Regions from separate parts of the Frateuria sp. GZRe12 genome, predicted to be linked through region 1. Evidence: riboswitches for the same ligand, from Rfam matches in the RefSeq annotation. Region 1 holds a riboswitch; the other holds the start of a gene.
What was found. A riboswitch is a leader RNA that binds a small molecule or an ion and turns the genes downstream of it on or off. The one in region 1 is predicted to bind cobalamin.

Region 1 (12,061 bases):
CCCCGGCCCCTCAACCCAGCCCACTCGCCGGAAGGGGAGAGCGAGGCGGGAGCTAAGGCAACGGGACGCGCGTGGCTTCGGTGAAGACCACCCGCCAACGTCCGTCGCGCTCCGCCCAGATGTCGGCAAAGCGCAGGCGCACCTTGTAGGGCTTGCCCTCGCTGGTGCCTTCGAGCGTCACCACCCCACCGAGCACGGCGCCGCCGGCCCAATGGCGAACGACCTCGTCTTCCACCGTGAACGGCTTCATCGAGGCGCCGGGCGCGGTGTAGTCATGGATGAAGGCGGCCTTGTCCTCGACCAGGCCGCGGCTGTTGAAGAGCACGTAGTCGTCGGCGAGCAGCCGCGCGAGCGCCACGCCATCGCCCTTCATCTGCGCGCGATCGAACTCGGCGACCGCCGTGGCGAGCGCGGGCGGCAGCATGGCGTGCGGGGCGGTGGCGCGGGCGCGGCCCGCGTGAAAAGCGGCGACGAGGGCGAACAGGGCGACGGCGGTCTTCATGGACTACTCCCGTGGGGACGCCCGCAACGCTAGCGCCCGCGCGAACGCGTCGCTATCAAATACCTGCTCGCGCGTGCGGCCGTGTCCGTGCGCAGGCGCGCCCGCGCCGCCGCGGGTGTCAGCCCCACATGCCGTCGGAACGCCGCGCCGAAATGGCTGTGATGGCTGAAGCCGAGCTCGCAGGCCAGCGCGGCGAGGTCGTCCGTGCCGGCGGCAAGCCGTTCGAGCGCGAGCGCCAGGCGGACGCGCGTGCGGTAGTCGGCCAGGCTCAGGCCGAAGGCGCGGCGGAACACGCGTGCCAGGTGGAACGGCGAACAGCCGACCCGCGTGGCCAGCGCCGCCAGACCGACGGCGTCGGCGGGATCGGCAAGCAGCATCTCCCTTGCGCGCGTCGCCAGCCGCTGGGCGGGCGGCGCGAGTGGACCCCGGGGCAGCGCGGCGCGATGCAGGATGTCGTGGCACAGCGAGGTGGCCGCTTCCTCGACCGCCAGAGAATCAACCTCGCCCCGCACCAGCGCGGCGTGCAGCGCGCGGTGCCGGTACTGGTCGGCCGGAGTGGCCACGCGCGCCGCGTCGGCGCCGTCGCGCAGGCGGCGGCCGAACAATTCGTCCTCGTGCTCGGGTGCCACCTCGAAGCAGCTGCAGGCATCGCCGCCCTCGAACGGATGCGAAATGCGGTAGCTGTCGCCGGCGCGGTAGAGCAATGCGGTGGCCGGATCGCCCACGTACGCGGCGCCGCCCAGGTGGTAGCCGAAGCCGCCGCGCCGCAGCATGGCCAGATGCGTGCGCTCGTCGCCGCGCTCGCAACCGCAACCGCCGCGCGGATGGCGGCAGTCGATTCCGGTGATGCGCAACAGCGGGCTGTCGAACAGCACGGTGACGTCGGCCAGGCCCATCGGTTTCCTTCGACAAGGCAGGCCGCCAGCGTCTCAGAACGCCATGTCGAACGCCACCTCGCCCTGCACGCCGACCTGGTAGGCCGACACGCGCCGCTCGAAGAAGTTGGTCACCTCCTGCACGTCCTGCAGGTCCATGAAGTCGAACGGGTTGCTGGCGCCGTATTTCTTCGGGAAATCCAGTTGGGCCAGGCGCTGGTCGGCGCAGTATTCCAGGTACTGGCGCATGTCCCTGGACGACAGGCCGGCCACGCCGCCGGACAGCACGTCCTGGGCAAACTGCGTTTCGCAGGCGATCGCTTCCTCGAGCATCTGCTCGACCTGCGCGCGCAGTTCGTTGTCGAACAATTGCGGCTCCTCGGCGCGCACCATGCGCACCACTTCGAACGCGAAGGCCATGTGGCCGGACTCGTCCCGGAACACCCAGTTGGTGCCCGAGGCCAACCCGTGCAGCAGGCCGCGCGAGCGCAGGTAGTAGACGTAGGCGAACGCGGCGTAGAAGAACAGCCCCTCGATGCACGCGGCGAAGCAGATCAGGTTGAGCAGGAACCGGCGGCGGTCTTCGCGCGTGTCGAGTCGGCGGAGGTGCTCGATGGAGCCGATCCATTTGAAGCAGAACTCGCCCTTGGCGCGGATCGAGGGGATGCTCTGGATCGCGTCGAACGCCCGGTGCCGTTCGGCAGGATCGGGAATGTAGGTGTCCAGCAGGGTCAGGTAGAACTGCACGTGCAGCGCTTCCTCGTAGAGCTGGCGCGAGAGGTACATGCGCGCTTCGGGCGCGTTGACGTGCTGGTAGAGGTTGAGCACCAGGTTGTTGGCCACGATGGTGTCGCCGGTGGCGAAGAAGGCGACCAGGCGCTGGATCAGGTGGCGCTCGGCGGCGTTCATCCTGGCGTTGAGGTCGGTGAGGTCGGGCGCGAAGTCGACCTCGTCGACCGTCCAGGTATTGCGGATGGCGGCGCGGTACATCTCGTAGAAGGCCGGATAGCGCATCGGGCGCAGGGTGAGGGCGTAGCCGGGGTCGAGCAGTTGACTGGTCATACGATGGCCTTCGATTCTTCCTTCTCCCCCAGGCCTGCCTGAGCCAGTCGAAGAAGGGTGCCCCGGGGGGCGGATGAGGTACGGGTCATGTGCGGGATCGGGCGCGCGGCCCTCGATTTCGGTGCTGCGCGCACCCGCTCAGGCTGAGCCGGTTCCATGCAAGCGGACTCTCGCCGGTGGGAGCGCACCCTGTACGCGGCAGGATGGCCAGGGTTGCGCGATTCGCGGCAAGCGCCGAGCCGTCTTTCCCAACCCCTGTTCCGTTGGAGAAGGTTTCATGCCCCGCGTTCGTAGTCGTCGTGGACGAACTTGCTGATGTAGGAGGCCAGGCCCTCGCCGGCTTCGGCCAGAACCTGCATGTTCCGCACGTGCTCGGTCCCGGCACTTGCCGCCGAATACTGGTAGTCCTCGCCGTTGACGAACCACACCCGGATCCAGTCCGTGCCGAGTTCGAAGGCAGTCACGCCCGAATGGCCGTCCAGATTGCGATAAGGCTGCATGCGCGTTCCTCGTCACTGGCAGGCCTCGCAATACTCCGGATTCTCCAGTGAACAGAACACCGCTGCGTTCGCCTCGACCTGGCTTGGCGCGGCAACGGTCGTCTTGGCGATCTTCGTCGCCGGTCGCGAGCGAAGGTAGTAGGTGGTCTTGATGCCCGCCTTCCATGCGTACATGTACATCGAGGAGAGCTGGCCGATGTTCGGGTTCTCCATGAACAGGTTCAGCGACTGGCTCTGGTCGATGTATGCGCCGCGCGCGGCGGCCAGATCGATCAGCGCCTTCTGCGGCAGCTCCCACACGGTGCGGTAGACCTGGCGCAGGTGTTCGGGGATCACCGCGATACCCTGGATGGAGCCGTCGGCAAGCTTGATCGCATCGCGCACCTCGGTCGTCCACAGGCCCAGCGTCTTCAGTTCCTCGACCAGGTAACGGTTGACCACCAGGAAGTCCCCCGAAAGCGTTTCGCGCTTGAACAGGTTGGACACCTGCGGTTCGATGCATTCGTAGCAGCCGGCGATCGAGGCGATCGTGGCGGTGGGCGCGATGGCGATCAGCAGCGAGTTGCGCAGGCCGCTGTTTTTGACGCGCTCGCGCAATGCGCTCCAGCGCGCCTCGTCGTGCGGTGCGGCCCGCGGCCAGTAGTCGAACTGCAACTCGCCGCGCGCGGCGCGGGTCTCGCCGAAGCCCGGATGCGCGCCGGCCCGTTCGGCCAGCTCGCAGGATTGCTCCAGCGCGTGGAAGTAGATTTCCTCGGCGATGCGCGTGGACAGGTCGAGCGCCTCGGCCGAATCGAAGGCCAGGCGCAACTGGAACAGCACGTCCTGCAGGCCCATGATGCCCAGGCCCACCGGGCGCCATTTGCGGTTGGCGCTTTTCGCGCTGGCGATCGGATAGAAGTTCAGGTCGATCACCCGGTCCAGCTGGCGCACCGCCGTGCGCACGGTGGTGCCCAGACGCTCGAAATCGAACGCGCCCTCCGCGAGGTGACGCGAGAGATTGATCGAGCCAAGGTTGCACACCGCCGTCTCGCCCGCGCCGGTGACCTCCAGGATCTCGGTGCACAGGTTGGACAGGTGAATAACGTTGTCCGCCTCGGCCGTCTGGTTGCCCGTGGCGTTGCAGCGGTCCTTGAAGGTCATCCAGCCGTTGCCGGTCTGCGCCAGCGTGCGCAGCATGCGTGCATAGAGCTCGCGCGCCTTGATCGTCCTGGCGGCGAGACCGGCGGCTTCCGCCTCGCGGTAGGCCTGCTCGAAAGCCACGCCCCACAGGTCGACCAGCTGCGGCACGGCCTTCGGGTCGAACAGCGACCAGTCGCCGTCGGCTTCGACCCGTCGCATGAATTCGTCGGGGATCCAGTTGGCCAGGTTGAGATTGTGCGTGCGCCGCGCCTCGTCGCCGGTGTTGTCGCGCAGCTCCAGGAATTCCTCGATGTCCGCGTGCCAGGGCTCCACGTACACGCAGCACGCGCCCTTGCGCTTGCCGCCCTGGTTGACCGCGGCGACGGAGGCGTCGAGCGTCTTCAACCATGGCACCAGGCCGTTGGAGTGACCGTTGGTGCCGCGGATCAGCGACCCGCGCGAGCGCACGCGCGTGAACGAAAGGCCGATGCCACCGGCGAACTTCGACAGCTTGGCCACGTCCGTGTACTTGTCGTAGATCGCCTCCAGCGAGTCGGCCGGCGAGTCGAGCAGGAAGCAGGAGGACAGTTGCTCATGCGCGGTGCCGGCGTTGAACAGCGTGGGCGAACTGGGGATGTAGTCGAGGGCGGAAAACAGGCGGTAGAGCTCCAGCGTCTCGCCCACCTCGTTGCCGCCGAGCGCGCAAGCGATGCGCATGAAGAAGTGCTGCGGCGTCTCGATGACTTTGCGCACCTGCGGATGGCGCAGGAGGTAGCGGTCGTACACGGTGCGCAGGCCGAAGTACTCGAAGCGGCGAGTGGCCACCGGATCGATCGCGTCATTCAACTTGCGCGCGTGCGCGGCGACGAAGTCGCGCAGCCTTGGGTTGAGCAGGCCAAGCTCCGCACCGCGTGCGATCGACTGCGAAAAGCTCTGGATCTCCTGCCCGCGCACTTCCTTGTCGATGTAGGCGCCGAGCAGCCGCGCGGCAAGCTGGCCGTATTCGGGCTCCTCCGCGGTGAGCGCCGCGGCGGTGCGGATCGAGAGCTGGTCCAGCTCCGCCGTGCTGGCGCCGTCGTACAGGCCGCCGATGGTCTTGAGCGCAACGCGCAGCGGATCGACCCCGTGCAGGCCGTCGGCGTTGCGCGTCACCGCGCGCACGATTTTGTTGACGTCCACGCTTTCGGTAACGCCGTTGCGCTTGGTCACGCGCATCTGCGCGGGGCTGTGCGGCGGGGTCAGGGCAAAGCCGTCGTCGGCAGGTGGCGCGGCCGTGCCGTCGCGGGAAGCGGTATCGAGGGTGTCCAATGCGGGTCTCCGGGAGGGAAGCCGCCGCGCCGGTACGGAGGAGAACGCACCGACGCGACGGTTCCAAAAACGTCAAACGCCTGCTCCCGCGCGCAGGGCCTGAGGGCTCGCTTCCGACGGACGGCACGCCCACGCGGGCGCCAGAACGCCCGCATGCAACGCGCCTCCCCGCGGAAGCGGTCACCCGCGCCGGGCCGCATCAGGATCGGACGGTCGCGTCTCATGCGACGCGACCGCCAGCCCTTGGGGCCCGGCGTGCCGGCAGGTCTTCGGACTTCGCGGACGCGGGTCGGTCGACCCACCTACTTGCCCTCGCTTCCCAGGCGCTGCGACCCAGTGCATGTGAGGACGTTCGTTTCCGCTTACCGCTGCGGGGCAGTTCCGGATTTACACCGGATTCCCTTTTAAGCCCGACCGACAGTCGCGTCTGGACGGGCACCGACGAGGCACAACATATCTGGGCTTTGGGCGACGGTCAACCCAACATTTAGTGGTCGACGGTCACCAAAAGCGCTCCGCCCGCGTTCGGGCACCTTCCCTATGGGACTGGCAAGGGCCGTGATCGCGCAGTGCCCCCTTGCCGGCACTTCCCCTTTCGAATGCGGCGGAAGGTGCCAACAAGTGCTCCTTTGGCACGAGTTCCCGGCCGCAACGCTGCGCTCACTTGTCCCCCACGGCGCGCTGCCTATCGTCGCGAGCCATACCCAGCCACAGCGGGAGCGGATGATGGCCACGACGAAAACCGCCAAAGGCGGCAGCGGCGCCGGCAAGGCGGTAGCGAAAGAACGCCGGGTGCAATCGCGCATCGACGCCAAGGACAAGCAGAAGCAGGCATCGAAACCGGCTGGCAAGAGCGCCGCAAAGAAACAGCCTGGCCAGACCAGCACGCGCGCCAGGCCGCGCCCGCCGTTGCCCGAGCAGCACCTGAGCAAGCCGGGCAAGGAGGCCAAGCTCAAGCCGCGCCCGCAATTCCTGGCGCCCGACTACCGTGGCAGCGGAAAACTCGAAGACATGGCGGCGATCGTCACCGGCGCCGACTCGGGCATCGGCCGCGCGGTGGCCGTGTTGTTCGCCCGCGAGGGCGCGGACGTGGCGGTGGTGTACCTGTCCGAGGACGAGGACGCGCGCGAGACCAGGCGCCATGTCGAGAAGGAAGGCCGCCGCTGCCTGCTGATCCGCGGCGACGTGAAGGATCCGGGCTTCTGCGAGCAGGCCGTGCAGCAAACGGTGGACGAGTTCGGCCGTCTGGACGTCCTGGTCAACAACGCCGCTTTCCAGGAGCACGCCGACGCGCTGGAGGACATCACCGAGGAACACTTCGACCTCACCATGCGCACCAACATCTATGGCTATTTCCACATGGCCAAGGCCGCGCTCCCGCACCTGCGCGAAGGCAGCTCGATCATCAACACCGGTTCGGAAACCGGCCTGTTCGGCAACGCGAACCTGCTCGACTACTCCGCGACCAAGGGCGCGATCCACGCCTTCACCATGTCGCTGGCAAGCAACCTGGTGTCGCGCGGCATCCGGGTGAACGCGGTGGCGCCGGGGCCGGTATGGACGCCGCTCAATCCGGCCGACAAGCCGGCCAAGGGCGTAAGCAAGTTCGGTTCGAAGAATCCGATGGGGCGACCGGCGCAGCCCGAGGAGCTTTCGCCGGCCTACGTGTTCCTCGCCGCGCCCAGCTGCTCCAGCTACATCAGCGGCGCGATCGTGCCGGTGATGGGCGGCTCGACCGGCTGACGCCATGCACCTGTCGGACCCGTGGTGGGTGTATGCACTGCGCGGGGCGGGGGTGTATCTGGGCCTGTTGCTCCTGCTGCGGCTGCTGGGCAAGCGTTCGTTCGGCGAAATGACGACGTTCGACATCGTGGTGCTCATGCTGGTCGGGGGTACGCTGCGCACGGCGATCATCGGCGACGACAAGGCGCCCCTTGCGGCGATCATCGGCGTGCTGGCGATCTTCCTGCTGGACAAGGCCATCGCCTGGGTGGCCGCGCGCTGGCGATTGTTCGATCGCGTGATCGAGGGCAGGGCCAGCCTGCTCGCGCGCGATGGACGGATCATCGAGGGGGCCTTGCGCAAGCACGACATGTCCGATGAGGCGTTCTGCCGGGTGCTGCGCGAGAAAGGCTTGCGCGAAGTGGGCGACGTCGCCGAGGTGCGGCTGGAAGCCAACGGCAGGATCAGCGTGCTGAAGGCGCCCCATCACGACTGAAGCGTCCCGGCCCGTCCCCGTGCAGGAACGCACCTGTGCGCGAGCGTGCGGCCACGCACAGGTGCGCTCCTGCAGGAAGCCGGTCCTGTCGTGCGCGCAGGCAGGAAGGCTGGCGCCGCCCGCGGCACTTCCATCACTCGCTTTTTTCGCAGTGCGCCTCGTAGGCCGGATACAGCCGGTCCTCCTCGCGGCTGATCCGCTGCTTCAGCTCCGCCAGCAACTGCCCCAGGCTGCGCGAGAAGGCCTCCGCATCGGCATTGCCCTCGTGGTAGGCGTCGAAGAACGCCAGCAGCGCCGGCGTCAGCTGCTGCATTTCCCCGACATAGCGGCGGGCCAGGGCGGAGGTGGATGGATGCGCTTGCAGCGCCGGATAGAGCCGGCTGTCCTCCAGGGTCAGGTGCGCGACCATCGCCTGCCTCGCCTTGCGCAATCGCTCGCCGCCCTCGGGGCCGGCCAGGCCCAGGCCTTGCAGTTCGTCGAGCAGGACGTACAGCTGCGCATGCTGGTCGCGCAGGATGTCGGTCAACCTCACGGAGCGTCCTCGCCGTCGATCTGGTGCCAGTCGGCCGAGCGCTCTAGCCAGGGCGGCACGGCGGCAGCCGGCATGGGGCGCGAGACGTGGAAGCCCTGCACCTCGTCGCAGGCCATGCGGCGCACGGTGTCGTAGATGCGCCGGTTTTCCACGCCCTCGACCACCACGCGGAAGCCGAGGTCGTGTGCGAGTGCGGCGGTCGAGCGCACGATCGCCGCGTCATGCCGGCTGGCGTCCATCGCGCGCACGAAAGACTGGTCGATCTTCAGGCAGGTCGCGGGCATCTGCCGCAGCGAGGCGAGGTTGCTGTAGCCGGTGCCGAAATCGTCGATGGCGATGCCGGTACCCAGCTCGCGCACCGCGTCCAGGTGGCGCCGCGTGGCGTCGCTGTGCGCCAGCAACGTGCTTTCGGTGAACTCCAGTTCCAGCACGCGCGGATCGACCCCGTGGCGACTCGCCACGTCCTGCAGGCGCGTGACCAGGTCGGCGTCGAAATCGGCGTTGGATATGTTGAGCGACAGGCCGACGTCGCAGCCGGTGCGGCGCCAGGCGGCCAGCTGGGCGACGCCGTGGTCGAGCACCCAGCCGGTCAGCGAACGCATCAGCCCGGCGCGCTCGGCCAGCGGCACGAACTGGCCCGGCGGCACCTCGCCCAGGGTCGGATGGCGCCAGCGTGCAAGCGCTTCCAGGGCGACGCAACGGCCGTCGCTCAGGCGCACGCGCGGCTGGTAGTGCAGATAGAGCTCGGTGCGCTCGGTCAGGGCGGCCGCAAGCTCGGTGACCAGGAAGAACTCCTGCCGGTGCCGTTCGTCCTGGCTGCGCTCGTACAGCGCCCAGCCGCGCGGACTGCGCTGGGCGGCGTACGAGGCGCTCATCACCTGGCGCAGCGGATCGGCGCCGTCGAGCTGGCGCACGTCCAGGTCGAGCAGACCGACACCCGGCTGCAGCGTGAGCGGGATGTCCAGGCAATCGAACGGCGTGCGCAGGCGGGCCACCAGCGCGTCCAGCTGGCTCGTTTCCAGCGGCTGGCCCCCGTCCGGCAGCACGGCGGCGAAGCGGGTGACGCCGACCTGGAAGAGGTTGGTGCGCGCCGGCATCCAGTCCTGCACGCGCGCGGCCACCGCGCGCATCAGTTCGTCCGCGTAGGCAAAGCCCATCGCGCGCACGAAGGCATTGAAGCGCTCCACCGGGGCCACTTCGATGGCGATCAGCCATGCGCGCTGCACGCCGTTCTTGTGTCGGTTGCGCAGGTCCTCGAAGAACGCGCTGCGATGCGGCAGCTGGGTGACCGGATCGGTGCGTCCCAGATAGCCGCCCAGCACCACGCCGGCGCCGGCCAGGCGCGCGGCGTCGCGCAGCGCGGCCAGCCCCGCCTCGTCCAGGCCGCTGCGTGGCGCGTGATCCATCACGCATAGCGCGCCGACGTGGCGGCCGCTCAGGGTGAACACGGGTTCGCAGGCGAAGAAGCGCAAGCTGGCCGGCGAGGGGCCGGTGAGCGGCGGCGTGTCGCGGTAGCGCGCGTCGGCGGCGATGTCGGGCAGCACCTGGCCGGCGCCGCGGCGCGCCGCCTCCAGGTAGAGCGGATGCAGCACATGGGGGGCCTGCGGGCCCGCATCGCTGCTGTACCAGTAGGCGCTGCCGCCATCGAGCACCAGAGCGACCATCGCCACGCCGAGCGAAGCGGCAGCCAGGTGGGCGACGGCATCGAAGCCGGGCACGGTGTAATGGTCGGTCGTGGCCAACGGGTCTGCCCCGTCGCCAGGAGCGGTGTCCCTGTCCATGAACGTCGCTTCCAGCGCGTGCTCCATGGTCGTATGCATGGCGTTCTCCCTCCGGCCGACCAGGTGGGAACCGCTTGTAACCCGTCGGCCAGAGTACTTCGGCCGCGTCGGCAGCCGCAATGCGAAAAATGGGAAAGTGCGAAGGCTGCCGCGCGAGGTGGCGGGGCCTTCTGCGGACCGGGCCTATTCGGGCCGGTGCGGCAGCGCCAGGTACTCCTCGCTCTGCATCTCGATCAGCCGCGATTCGGTGCGGCTGAATTCGGCGCGATGCCGCTCGCCGTCGTACAGCTCGGTGATCGGCGCGGCGGCCGAAAGCACCAGCTTGACGAGGCGGTCGTAGAACTCGTCCACCATGAGCACGAACCGCCGCGCGGCGTCCTCGCTGTAGACGGAAAACTGCGGCACGTTGGAGACGATCACGGTGGGCACCCGACGCGCGAGCGCGATGTAGTCGGAGACGGCGCGCGGGCCCTCGCACAGGGCGTCGAAGTCGAACCACAGCACGCCCGGCGCCTGCCGGCGCACCGGAATCGGACGGCCGTTGATGTCCAGCGTCCCGCCGTCCTGCCCGTCGCCTTGCGACTGGCTGGCGAAGACGCGCGCGAGTGCGCGTTCGGCCTCGGCGCCCGGCGGAGTCAGGTAAACCGGCGCCTGGGTCAGCGCGCGCAGGCGCCAGTCGTGCGGCGAGACCATCTCCACCACCCGGCAGTGCTTCTCGATCAGCGCGATGGCGGGCAGGAAGCGGGCGCGCTGCAGGCCGTCCCGATAGAGGTTCTGCGGCGGCGTGTTGGAGGTGGTGACCAGCGCCACGCCACGGCGGAACAGCGCGTCGAGCAGGTTGGCCAGGACCATCGCATCGCCGATGTCGTTGACCAGGAACTCGTCCAGGCAAAGAACGCGGCAGCGAGCGGCCAGGCCTTCGGCCACGTCCTCCAGGGGATCGGCACGTTCGCCGAGCTCGCGCAGGTGCGCGTGCACCTCGCCCATGAAACGGTGGTAGTGCCGCCGCAGCGCCACGCCATGCGGCAGGCTGGCGGCGAACAGGTCCATCAGGAAGGTCTTGCCGCGGCCGACGCTGCCCCACAGGTACAGGCCCGGCACCGGCGCACGCTCGTCGTCGCCGAACAGCGATTTCAGCCGTCCGAACAGGCCGCCGTCCTCCATTGGAGCACATAGCGCCGCGTGCATGCGATCGAACTCCGGCAGCACGGCAAGCTGCGCCGGATCGGCTTCCCAGCGGTGCGCGACGACGCCTTCGTGGTAACGGGCGGAGGGGGTGAGGGTGGTCATCGAGCGGAATTCGGCATGGCGGGTCCTCCGACTGTTCGCCAGGGGAGGTTGGAAAAGGGTCGGGGTGCGCGCGAAAACTCCCCTCCGTCAAAAGAAGGGGAGCGGGACCGGTTCATCCGTTGCGCGGCGGCGGCAGCCACGGCTGCACCGCATGCTTGACCGCGCCGCGCAGATCCATCAGCCGGCGGTGGAAGAAATGGCTGGTCTCGGGCATGCGCACCACTTCCGGCTCGACCGGCAGGCTGTCGATCCAGTCGAACACCGCCTGCGGTTCGACCACTTCGTCGGCTTCGCCCTGCACGATCAGCCAGGGGCACTGCGGCGGCTCGATCCCGGTCAACGCGAAACGCCCCGCCGGCGGCGCGATGCTCACCAGCGCGGCGGCACCCAGGCGCACCGCGTTGCGGATCGTCACGTAGCTGCCGAAGGAAAACCCGGCCAGCCACAGCACGTCGTCTTGACGCACGCGGCGTACCCAGGCGGCCACCGCCGCCAGGTCCTCGCTCTCGCCGTTGCCTTCGTCGTAGCTGCCTTCGGAGGCGCCGGTGCCGCGGAAGTTGAAACGCACGGTATCGAGCCCCGACTCGCGCAGGCTGCGCTCGACCATCGTCACCACCTTGTTGTGCATGGTGCCGCCCTGCACGGGGTTGGGATGGCAGATCACCGCCACGCCGCGGCGCGCCTCCTCCGGCGCGGCGACGTCGCTGATCGCCTCCAGCTTGCCGGCGGGGCCGTCGAGCGCGAAGCTCGCCTCTTCAATCGGGAACGCGGCGGGATTGTCGGGAACGGTGGTGGGCGTCATGCGCACAATGATAACCGTCGCGGCCGTGCACCGGCCGTGGTGCCGGGAGATGGCATGAACCACCTGGCCCAT
Region 2 (12,061 bases), 130 kb from region 1:
TCGCCTTCGATGTGCAGGAACAGGTGCCGGGTTTCGAGCAGGGTGGACAGCGTCAGCGTGATGCGCGGCTCACCGGCGCCGGGCGCGCGCATCGGCAGCACGCCGCTGGGCTGGTTCGGATCCAGCGCCGCCGCCAGCTGGTCGCCGCCGGGGAAAAACGAGGCCGTGTGGCCGTCCAGGCCCATGCCCAGCACGACCGCGTCGAACGGCAGCGGCAGCGCATGGATGCGCCGGCTGGCTTCGACCTGGCCTTCCTCCGGCGTAGCGGCGCCGGTGTACAGCGGCACGAAGCGGGCCGCGGCTGCGTCGTGCTGCAGCAGGTGCTCCCGCACCAGCCGCGCGTTGGAGCGCGGATCGCTCTCGTCCACCCAGCGCTCGTCGACCAGGGTCACCTGCACGCGGGACCAGTCCATCGGCGCCCGCGAGAGCAGGTCGAAGAAATGCAGCGGCGTGCGTCCGCCGGACACGGCGAGCAGCGCGAAGTCGCGCTCGAGCAACCCCGCGCGCAGGCGGTCGGCGACGCGCTCGGCCAGGGCGATGGCGAGCGCATGGCTGTCCGCGAAGTGATGGCTGTCGGCGTTGATCGAGATCGTCATGGGCGCACTGGCGATGGAAGGGTTCGACAGTGTCGGGAGCGCGTTGCCAGCATCCGGTGAAGCCTCCCGCTATTCGCTGTCTTCATTCCACGTGCGCCCGTCGCGCTCGATGAGCGCGACCGCCGCACTCGGTCCCCAGCTGCCGGCCGCATACGGGCGCGGCGGCTCGCCGGCCGCGCCCCAGGCGCCCAGGATCGGATCGATCCAGCGCCAGGCGGCCTCGACTTCGTCGCGGCGCATGAACAGCGTGGGATTGCCGCGCACCACATCCAGCAGCAGTCGCTCGTAGGCGTCTGGCTGCTGCACGCCGAAGGCTTCGACGAAGCTCATGTCCAGCGGCACGTGGCGCAGGCGCAGGCCGCCCGGGCCGGGGTGCTTGATGGTCAGCCACAACTTGACGCCTTCGTCCGGCTGCAGCCGCAGCACCAGCCGGTTGTGCGCCAGCGGCCCGGCGGAGGCGTCGAAGATCGAATGCGGCACCGACTTGAACGCCACCACGATTTCCGACAACCGCGCGGACAACCGCTTGCCGGTGCGCAGGTAGAACGGCACGCCGGCCCAGCGCCAGTTGGCGATCTCCGTCTTCAGCGCAACGAAGGTTTCGGTGTTGGACTGGCCGTCGTCCAGCTCCTCCAGGTAGCCGGGTACGCGCTCGCCATCGATCGCGCCGGCCTTGTACTGGCCGCGCACGGTGAGCTGCGCGCTGTTGCGCATGTCGATGGGTTTCAACGCGTGCAGCACCTTGAGCTTCTCGTCGCGCACGGCATCGGGCGAGAGCGAGGCTGGCGGCTCCATCGCCACCATGCACAGCAGCTGCAGCATGTGATTCTGCACCATGTCGCGCAATGCGCCGGCGCGGTCGTAGTAGCCGGCGCGACGGCCCAGCCCCAGCGTTTCGGCCACGGTGATCTGCACGTGGTCGATGTGGCCGGCGTTCCACAGCGGTTCGAACAGGGCATTGCCGAAGCGCAGCGCCAGCAGGTTCTGCACCGTCTCCTTGCCGAGGTAATGATCGATGCGGAAGGTCTGCGCTTCGGAGAACACGCGCCCGACCGCCTCGATGATGCACATCGCGCTGGCCAGGTCGCGGCCGATCGGCTTCTCCAGCACCACGCGCGAGTTCGGTCCATTGAGGCCGTTGGCGCCGAGCCGGTCGCAGATGTCGACGAACAGTTCCGGCGAGGTCGAGAGATAGAACACGCGGATGTGGTCGGGCTGTTCGTCGACCAGCGCGGCGAACGCATCCCAGCCTTCGTCCTTGCGCGCGTCCAGCGGCAGGTAGTGCAGCAGCGGCAGGAACCCATCGATGCGGTCATCCGCGGCGCCGCCGTCGGCGAGCACGTCGCGCACCAGGCCACGGTAGCCGGCATCGTCCAGGCCTTCGCGCGCCACGCCGATGATCCGGCTGGCGGCGGGCAGCTGGCCATCCACGAACCGGTGGAACAGCGCCGGCAGCAACTTGCGCAGGGCCAGGTCGCCGGTGCCACCAAAAATCACCAGGTCGAACGGATCGACGGGCGGGGGGGAAGCCGTCACGGTTTCACCTCGATTGCGTGTTGGGCAGACGGAATGGGTCATCCCGCCTTGGCGCCGACGATGGTACCAGTGAAATACCAGATTACGCAGCCGTGCGTGGACGCCATGCATACGTTTTCATCGCGGCTTGCCGCAAATGGTGTGAGATTGGTATGGTTCCGGCATGGAAACCGCGCTTGCCGCCGAATACCGCCGTCTCTGCGACAGCCCCGACACGCGCCAGCCGCTGGCTTATCTGAGGTTGCGCCGGGCGATCCGCACCGTGGTCGAGCACCGCGACATCGAACCGGGCCAGGCGCTACCCAGCGAGCGCGATCTATCGCATGCGCTGGGCCTGTCGCGCGTGACCGTGCGCAAGGCCATCGCCGGCTTGGTCGAAGAAGGCCTGCTGACCCAGCGCCACGGCGCCGGCACTTTCGTCGCCGAGCGCATCGTCAAGCCGATGTCGCGCCTGACCAGCTTCACCGAGGACCTGCGCGCGCGCGGCCTGAATCCGCGCTCGGAGTTCTTCGAGCGCGGTATCGGCGAGGTCACGCCGGAGGAAGCGATGGCGATGAACCTGTCGCCCGGCGCCGCGGTGGTGCGATTGCACCGCGTTCGTTATGCCGGCGACGAGCCGCTGGCGATCGAGCGCAGCGTGGTGCCCGCCAGCGTGCTGCCCGATCCCATGGCGGTGCGCGATTCGCTCTACGAAGCGCTGGAACAACGTAACGCCCGCCCGCGCCGCGCCCTGCAGCGCCTGCGCGCGGTCTCGCTCAGCGCCCAGCACGCCCGCCTGCTGCACGTGGCCGCCGGCAGCGCGGGCCTGAGCATCGAGCGGCGCAGCTTCCTGGACGATGGCCGCGTGGTGGAATTCACCAGCTCGTGGTATCGCGGCGACATCTACGATTTCGTGGCCGAACTGCATACCGATTGACGCGATTGCGTCCGTGATCGCTCCGCCGGGCACCGTGCCGCAGGCTAGTATGAGCGGATGAACGCAACGACCGATCCGCGCGCACTGGAACAGTTGCGCGCCCGCGCGCGCAGCCACGTGCAGGCACATCAGCTAGCCCAGGCCCAGGCCTTGCTGGAGGCCATCATCCAGCAGGCGCCGCATGACCTGGCGGCGAGCATCGACCTGGCCGATGTGTTGTTCCGGCAAGGGCGATTGCAGGCATCGACCGCCCCTTTGCTGCAGGCCGCTCGGCGCCTTCCCCGCAATGCCCCGCTGATCATCGCGTTGGTGCAGCACCTGATCGCTCGTGGCGAGGTCGTCGCGGCGCGCGCCGCCCTCGACCTGCTTGCGCTCGCGCCCGATCCGCCGGCCGGTCTGCTGGTGGCTCAGGCCAACCTGCGTTTTGCCCTCGGCGAGGTCGCTGTCGCGAAGGCCTTGATGGACAAGGCGATGGCGGCGGGCGCGAGTGCGCCGGAGGAGAGGCATCTCTACGCGATGCTGCTGCAGTTCAGCGGCGACATCGACGGAGCCTGCCGCGTGCTGGAGGAGTGCCTGCGTCGATGGCCTGCCTTCGGTGACGCGGCAATGGTGCTGGCCAACCTGCAGCGGCAGAGGCCCGAATCCAACCGGCTGGAGCAGTGGCGGGAGCAGCTGGACCGGCTGCCCGCCGCGACGGCCGGGCCGGCAGAAGCCTTTGTGCGCGCCGAGTTCGAGTACGCGCTGTTCAAGACGCTGGACGACCTCGGTCGGCACGACGAAGCCTGGCCCGCGCTGGAACGCTGCAACGCGTTGATGCACCGCCTGAATCCATACGACGCGGCCGCGGAGGTTGCTGTCACCGACGCGCTGATACGCATGCCCGTGCGCCGGATCGGCACCGCAACGTCCGACGGGCCCACGCCCATCTTCATCGTCGGCATGCCAAGGTCCGGCACGACATTGCTGGATCGCATCCTCTCGAGTCATTCGAGGGTCACGTCGGCGGGCGAGATCATCGATTTCTGGCGCCAACTGCACTGGGTCGCCGATGTCGTGCCGGCCAAGGCGAAGGGCTTGCTGCACATCATCGGCCGCAGCTCCGACATCGACTACCGTGCGCTGGGCGCGCGCTATCTCGCACAGACGCAGTGGCGAGCGCAGGGTCGCGATTTCTACATCGACAAGTTGCCGGCGAACATTCAGCTGGTGTCGTTCATCCGCCGAGCCCTGCCCCACGCGCCCATTCTGCACATGGTGCGTGAGCCGATGGACACGTGCTTTTCCAACTTCAAGGCGATGTTCGGCAATGTCTCGCCCTACAGCTACGATCTGGAAGCGCTGGCCCATCATCACCGCCAGTACGAGCGTCTGGCGCGCCATTGGCACGACGGGATGCCCGGCGCGATGCTCGATGTGTCGTATGCCGACCTGGTTCAGTATCCCGCGGCGACCATCGGCCGCGTTCTCACCCATTGCGGGCTCGCCGTGGAAGACGCCTGCCTGCGTCCTGAGCGCAACGCCGCTCCCGTGGCCACACCGAGCAGTGCGCAGGTACGGGAATCGATCCATACCCGCGGGCTCGGCCAGTGGCAGCTTTACGAGCGCCAGCTCGAGCCATTGCGGATGGCGCTTGCCGCCGGCGATTCCTGAGGCCGGCAGGCATCGGCCTGCACCCGACCCGGATCCCGCGGGCCGCCTAACCGACCGGTCACACGGCAGCCATCGGCTGCGCCGATCATCCACGCGCTGCGGCCGACCCAAGAAAAAAGCCACCGGCCTCGCGGCCGGTGGCTTCGTGGCTGAACTTAGCCGGATCGATCAGTAATCGTAGGTCAGGGACAGGCGAACCGTCCGCGGCTGTTCGAAGAAGATCGGGCCGTGATAGCCATTGTTGATGTAGATCGTATCCGGATCGACCTTCGGGTCGACGCCGAAGTTGTTGTACGCGTTGGCAAACGTCGGATCCGTCTGAACAGCCTTCTGCTCGTTGAAGACGTTGAAGATGTCCAGGTTGATGCCGAGCTTGTGGTCCGCGAACGCCGGGTTGTAGTGGATGCCCAGGTTGAGCGGCTTCGTCCACGGGGTGTGGCTCTTGCCCGGCGGGGTACGGACGCCGGCGCACCAGTGGTAGTTGCCGCTGCCGCCGCCGTTGTAGCCGGCCGGATCCTCGACACCGGTCGGGCCGTAGTAGCCCAGGCACGATTCCGGGGTACCGGATTGGGCCAGCAGGGTGCCGGAGACCAACCACTCAGGCGTGATCTGGTAGGCGCCGCGGAGACGGATCTGGTGCTTGTGCACGTTGATCAGCTCGCCGTTCTGGCCGTCCATCAGCTGCCAGGCATCCCAGTCTTCGGTCTTGGACACGTCGCCCTGGCCGAAGTCCGAACGCACCTGACCCTCGGTGTTGCCGAAGCCGCGGGTGAAGGTGTAATCGACGCGCGCCTGCCACTTGCCGTCGAACGGATGCTCCAGGTACAGGTTCAGCGAACCGACCTTGCGCTTGACACCCTGCTGGTAGCCCCAGTCGTCCATCGTCATCGGCACGATGACGCTGCTGGCGCCGTCGTTGGACGTGACCAGCATGTTGTTGGTCTGTCCCGGGTTGATCAGGCGGCAGTAGGCCGGGCCATAGATCGAATCGGAGTAATCGGCCGAATTCAGGCCCATCTTGTCCATCTTGGCGGCGATCAGGAACGCCGAGCACTCGTCGTCGATGGCGCTCTTGAGGTCACGCCACATCGCCTTGGCGCCGAACGTCCAGCTGTCGTTGGCCTGCATGTCGAAGCCGGCGATGTACTCGTCCAGGTACTCGGGCTTCAGGTTGCGCGCGGTGACCTGCTGCGGGTCCTTCGGCAGGCCGAACTCGCCATCGGGCGAAAGCGGGCCCGCGAACTGCACCAGACCGGTCGGGATGCCGTTCGCATCGATGCCGGTGTAGGTGTAGTAGTTCAGGATGTAGGTCGAACGGTTCGCGGCACGTTCCGCGGCGTTGTCCGGCAGCGCCAGGTAGTAGCGGCCGACGTTGCCGTAGACCTTGAGCGTGGAGTCGCCGTTCACGTCCCAGCTCACGCCGATACGCGGTTCCCACTGGTTCTTCAGGTCCGCGAACGACTCGCCAACGTCGTTGTTGTTGGTGAAGTGGTCGTTGCGGATACCGATGTTCAGCAACAGGTTCGAGCTGACCTGCCACGCATCCTGGATGTACCAGGCCTTCTGCGACATCGTCATGCTGGTCTGCCAGCCGATCTGGCGCTGCATGACGTAGCCCGGGTAGTAGCGCCAGTAGTAGTCGACCGACGGGTTGAACGGGTTGGTCTGCGACGGGCCCTGGTTCTTGGCGCCGTAGTACATGTTGTCGATGCCGACGCCCAGATCATGGTCACCCAGCCGGTAATCGAAGTCGACGCGCAGGCCGCGCGTGGAGTTCTCGGCGTTGGCCGAAGCCCAGGTGGTGTTCGTCTGGCAGTTGGTGATCGGCGTACCACCGTTCAACGTCGGGTCCTGGTTGTACGGACGCGAGATGAACGGATACGGGCAATCGTTGCCGTACGTGGTCGGGTTCTTGAAATGCGCCTTGCCGTAGACAACGCTCAGCGTGGCGTCGTCCGTGATGTAGCTGGTGAAGTGACCGATGTAGAACGTTGCATTGTCCTTGGTCACGTCGTTGGCCGAGTTGAGATCGGTGGCCTGCAGCGTGTCGTAATCGAAGTTGTAGGTGTTGCCGCGACCGGTGGTCTGGTTGTTCTTGAGCATGGTCAGCTCAAGGACGTTGTTGTCGGTGATGTTCCAGTCCAACTTGCCGTAGAACTTGGTGTCCTTGTCCTCGTTGTACTGGACGCGACCCAGGTCGACCGACTGGACGTCGGTGTTGTGGTTCTTGGTCATCTCGCCGGCCAAGAACATGAACAGCTTGTCCTTGATCAGCGGGCCGCCGGCGTACGCCGAGTAGACCGTCTCCCATTCCTTGTTGTCGTTGCGGTATTGGCGCAGCGTACCCACCTTGCTCGGATCTTCCAGCTCATAGTGCGTCTGGCCGTCCGGGCTGGTCGGGTTGGAGATCGGGGCCGGGATCGCCGGATTGCCGTAGTAGTTGTTGCGCGGGCTCGCCTCGAGGAAGCGCGGCTGCCAGACGACCTGGCCACCGAAATGCCACTCGTTGGTACCGCGCTTGCCGATCTGGTTGATCACGCCACCGTCGGAACGACCGTACTTGGCGCTGTAGCCGCCGGTCAGGGTTTCCTGCTGGTCGATCGCGCCGTAGGGCAGCTGGAAGCCGCCGATGTTGCGGTACGGCTCGCCGGTGTTGTAGCCGTTCACGTAGTAGGCGTTCTCGGACACGCTCGAGCCGCCGAACGCCACCGCGTTGGCGAAGTAGCTACTGCCCTTGACGGTGCCGGGAGCGAGCAGCGCGATCGATTCCGCGTTGCGGGTCACCGGCAGCTTGGCCAGGTCGGCCGCGGTAATGATGGTGCTGGAGTTGACGCTGGTCACGTCGATGGCGGGCAGCGCGCTGGCCACCACCTGCACGGTGCCGAGGTTCTGCGCGTTTTCCGCAGTCGCGGCGGCGAAGGGCACCTGGGTACCGCTGCCCGGCGAGACGGCAACGTTTTCCTGGGTGGCGAGCGTCTGGCCATCCTTGCGCAGGGTGACCGTGTAGCGGCCGACCGGCACGGTGACCGAGTAGCGGCCGCTCTCGTCCACGGCGACTTCACGGGTGGCGCCACTGGCGCTCTGGACCATGACCGTTTCGCCTGCGGCGACCGGCGCAGTGCCAAAGATGCTGCCGGTGGTGGCCTGGCCGAGCGCGAGGCCGGTGAAGCCCAGGCCCATGGCCATCGCCACCGTCAATGCAGTGCGTCGGGGCAGGGCCCGACGCGACATGTAACGCGTATTCATTGAGAGATCTCCCCAGATCGACCCATAAGAGTCATTTAAAAAAACCAGGCGGCAGGCCTAGGACCAGCACACCGGGATACCAACTACAAGACGCTTTCCAGTGCCCGGTTCACGGTGTCTACCGTTACGGGCCTCGCCCCAGCGTTCCTTCGTTGCCTGCAAACCACGTAACCACGAGATTCGCTAGGGCAACCTAACGCCGTGGCTAACGCAATGTCAACTTTTTCTTAGCAATTACCACAAAGATAAAACGTGCGGTTCAACTGCCGGCCAGCAAAGCCCGATTCGCGACCAGGCTTCTGTTTTAGGTAACATTTGCTTCGTTTCGGGTGTCCCGGGGCTTTCTGCCCAGGGATGAAACGGGAAGCCGGTGCGTTGTGCGATGCACAACAAGGCCGGCGCTGCCCCCGCAACGGTAAGCGAGTCGAACGGACGGCACCACGCCACTGTGCTCATGAGCATGGGAAGGCGCCGCCCGGCAGGCACACCGCCTGCGCCCGCGAGCCCGGAGACCGGCCCGAAGCGTTTGCCTGGTGGACCTGCGGTGGGCGGGCCGGACCTCGTGCGTGGCCTTGCGCCTGCCCGTCGTTCCCCCCTGCCTCCGGCCGCCAGCTCATCCACGCTTGAGGCCGTGCGTGGGCGCCCGGCCAAGGAACGCACATATCCATGAAGAAGACACTGCTTGCCGTCGCCCTGTGCGGCAGCTCGTTCGCCACGCTGGCGACCGACACCACGGACCCGGTCGCGCTGTCGCCGGTGATCGTCACCGCCACGCGCACCGCGATCACCGTCGACGACGCGCTGTCATCGGTCACCGTAATCACCCGCGATGACATCGACCGGCTGCAGCCAGTCTCGCTGATCGACCTGCTCCAGGGCCTGCCCGGCGTGACCTTCGCCCAGGCCGGCGGGCTGGGCCAGCAAAGCTCGCTGTTCCTGCGCGGCACCAATTCCTCCCACACGCTGCTGCTGATCGACGGCGTGCGCGTGGGCACGGTCAGCGCCGGCATTCCCGCCTTCGACCAGTTGCCGCTGGACCAGATCGAGCGCATCGAAGTGGTGCGCGGGCCACGCTCGAGCCTGTATGGCGCCGACGCGATCGGCGGCGTGATCCAGATCTTCACCCGGCACGGACCGCGCGAGGGCAACCTTGCGCCATCGCTGCGCCTGGGTGCCGGCAGCCGCGGCTACGCCGATGGGCAGTTCGGGCTGGCCGGCGGCGACACACACGCCTGGTACAACCTGAGCCTCGGCGGCCAATACACCCGCGGCATCAACGCCTGCCGCGTGGGTGCGGGAACTGTCTTCGCCGGCTGCTTCACCGACGAGCCGGACGCCGACGCCTACCGCAACCGCAATGCCCTGGCCAACGCCGGCTACCGCTGGGACAACGGCGCGGAACTGAGCGCGACCTGGCTGCGCAGCGACAGCCGCGTGGAGTTCGACGGCGCGCCCTACGGCAACCAGCACCACAACCGCCAGCAGGTCGCCGGCGCTCAGCTGGGCTTCGATCCGCTTTCCTCCTGGAAGGTCACCCTGGCGGCCGGTCAGAGCCTCGACGAGCAGCACACCGACAACGACGGCGTGTTCGTGCGCTACGGCAACTCGCGCCGCAACCAGGCCTCCTGGCAGAACGACCTGAGCCTGGCGGACAACCAGTTGCTGACGCTGGGCGTCGACTGGCAGCGCGAGCACCTGTCCAGCGATACCGGCTACCTGGACGACAGCCGCAGCGACACCGGCGGCTACGCGCAGTACCAGGGCAACTTCGGTCGCCACGAAGTGCAGCTGTCGCTCCGCCGCGACGACAACCAGCAATTCGGTGGTCATACCACCGGCGCGGCGGCGTGGGGTTACGCGTTCGACCACGGCCTGAAGCTGTCGGCCAGCTGGGGCACCGCCTTCCACGCCCCGACCTTCAACGACCTGTACTACCCCTACGGCAGCGGCAACCCGGACCTGCAGCCGGAAACCTCGCGCAGCGCCGAACTCGGCCTGGCACAGCAGCATCGCGGCTGGCACTGGGCGCTCAACGCCTACCAGACCACCATCGACCAGCTGATCTCGCTGGATACCAACTACTTCCCCCGCAACATCAGCCGCGCGCGCATCCGCGGGCTGGAGGCCCAGGCCGGCACGGCGCTCGCCGGCTGGCGGGTGGAGAGTTACCTGACGCTGCAGCGTCCGGAGAACCGCGATGGCGGTGCCAATGACGGCCACTTGCTGCCGCGCCGTCCGGAACGCACCGCGCGACTGGAACTGGACCGCCGCTTCGGCGCGTTCGGCGTGGGCGCCACCGTGCTTGCCGCCGGCGCGCGCTACGACGACCTGGCCAATCTGCACCGGCTGGGTGGCTATACGACCACCGACCTGCGCGCGAGCTACGCGTTCGCGGACGGCTGGCAGGTCGAGGCACGGCTGGCGAACGCGTTCGACCGGCATTACGAAACGGTCTACTACTTCAACCAGCCCGGTCGCAGCTGGTATCTGACGCTGCGGTACACGCCGGGGGGGTGAACTTCCCTCAAGCCTGCCCCCATCCGTTTGTCTGGCACCATCCGGCCCTGCCTTTCGGCAGGGGCCGGACTTCAGGCACATCCTCCGCCGCGACCGCCCGGCATAACGTGCCGCATGACCTTGCCCATCCTCTGGCCCACGAACCACGTGGCGGCAGCGCGCTACGCTAGCCATCCCGGCGCGGCGCCTGTCGCGCACCCTCCCCGCGGTACGGACGCCCCGTGAACATCTTCGCCCCCCTGATCCGCCGCCCGATCGGCACCTCGCTGCTGGCGCTTGGCCTGACGCTGGCAGGCCTCTGGGCCTACCTGCTGCTGGGTGTGGCGGCGTTGCCATCGCTCGATTTCCCCGGCGTCTACGTGGTGGCCAACCAGCCGGGCGCCAGTGCGCAGACGATGGCAAGTACGATCCTGGCCCCCCTGGAGCGCCACCTGGGCCGCATCCCGGGGGTCGATGAGATGTACGGCAATGCCACCGAAGGCCAGGCCTCGGTGATGGTCCGCTTCACCTTCGATCGCACGGCCGACAGCGCCGCGCGCGACGTGCAGGCGGCGATCAACGCCGCTGCGCCCGACCTGCCCTCGGGCATGCCCGGTCCGCCGCAGTATTTCAAGTTCGACACGGCGCAGATCCCGATCCTGTTCATCACGCTGACCTCCTCGGGGATGCCGCAGGACCAGCTGTTCGACCTGGCCGATACGCTGATCAAGCCGGCGGTCTCGCAGATCCAGGGCGTGGCGCAGGTGCAGGTGTTCGGCGGCACGCCGCACGCGGTGCGCATCGAGCTCGATACCGACGCGCTGGCCGCCAAGGGACTGACTTCCAACGATGTAGCCAACGCGTTGCGCGCGGCCAACGTCACCTCGCCGCAGGGCACGCTGAGCGACGGTCGCACGCAGATGACCGTCACCGCCAGCGATGGCCTGCAGACGCCGGACGAATTCGCCCACCTGCTGATCGCCATGAAGCATGGCGTGCCGGTGCGCCTGTCCGACGTCGCCCGCGTCTACGGCGGCCAGCAGGACAAGTACCAGGGTGCCTGGTTCGCCGACGCCAGCGGCAGCGCGCGCACGGTCGGCCTGCAGATCAGCAAGCGTCCGGAAGCCAACGCGGTGGCGACGGTGGAAGCGATCCGCGCCAAGCTGCCGCAGCTGCGCGCCTCGCTGCCGGCCAGCCTGCAGATGAACGCGGTGTTCGACCTTACCCAGACCACCAAGTCGGCGCTGCACGAGGTGGAGGTCGCGCTGCTGATCTCGATCGTGATGGTGGTGCTGGTGATGCTGGTGTTCCTGCGCCGGCTGCGACCCACGCTGATCGCCACGCTGAGCGTGCCGCTGTCGCTGGCCGGCGCGTTCGTGGCGATGTGGGCGCTGGGCTACACGCTCAACACCCTGTCGCTGGTCGCGCTGGTGCTGTGCATCGGCTTCGTGGTCGACGATGCGATCGTGGTGATCGAGAACATCGTGCGCCACATGGAACACGGCATGCCGCCGCTGCAGGCGGCGCTGACCGGCGTGCGCGAGATCGGCTTCACGGTGGTGTCGATCACGTTGTCGCTGGTGGCGGTGTTCGCGCCGCTGCTGTTCGGCAACAACATGCT

Region 2: it holds a riboswitch for cobalamin, as region 1 does, so the genes downstream of both, btuB (TonB-dependent vitamin B12 receptor) here and ACFWZ4_RS07150 (ribonucleoside-diphosphate reductase subunit alpha) in region 1, are expected to answer to the same signal.

What each region holds. Positions count from the first base shown of each region.
Region 1 is NZ_JBHZGI010000002.1:301,462-313,522, reverse strand. It holds gene ACFWZ4_RS07170 (nuclear transport factor 2 family protein) at 53-502, opposite strand; gene ACFWZ4_RS07165 (helix-turn-helix domain-containing protein) at 532-1,398, opposite strand; gene ACFWZ4_RS07160 (ribonucleotide-diphosphate reductase subunit beta) at 1,432-2,439, opposite strand; gene ACFWZ4_RS07155 (hypothetical protein) at 2,715-2,939, opposite strand; gene ACFWZ4_RS07150 (ribonucleoside-diphosphate reductase subunit alpha) at 2,952-5,366, opposite strand; cobalamin riboswitch at 5,610-5,824, opposite strand; gene ACFWZ4_RS07145 (SDR family oxidoreductase) at 6,090-7,109, shown strand; gene ACFWZ4_RS07140 (DUF421 domain-containing protein) at 7,114-7,584, shown strand; gene ACFWZ4_RS07135 (hemerythrin domain-containing protein) at 7,718-8,116, opposite strand; gene ACFWZ4_RS07130 (putative bifunctional diguanylate cyclase/phosphodiesterase) at 8,113-9,936, opposite strand; gene zapE (cell division protein ZapE) at 10,081-11,187, opposite strand; gene ACFWZ4_RS07120 (alpha/beta hydrolase) at 11,300-11,989, opposite strand; gene ACFWZ4_RS07115 (ACP phosphodiesterase) at 12,044-12,061, shown strand, end outside.
Region 2 is NZ_JBHZGI010000002.1:431,836-443,896, forward strand. It holds gene pgl (6-phosphogluconolactonase) at 1-596, opposite strand, end outside; gene zwf (glucose-6-phosphate dehydrogenase) at 666-2,132, opposite strand; gene ACFWZ4_RS07750 (GntR family transcriptional regulator) at 2,296-3,048, shown strand; gene ACFWZ4_RS07755 (tetratricopeptide repeat-containing sulfotransferase family protein) at 3,106-4,698, shown strand; gene ACFWZ4_RS07760 (TonB-dependent receptor) at 4,867-7,944, opposite strand; cobalamin riboswitch at 8,255-8,479, shown strand; gene btuB (TonB-dependent vitamin B12 receptor) at 8,611-10,461, shown strand; gene ACFWZ4_RS07770 (efflux RND transporter permease subunit) at 10,683-12,061, shown strand, end outside.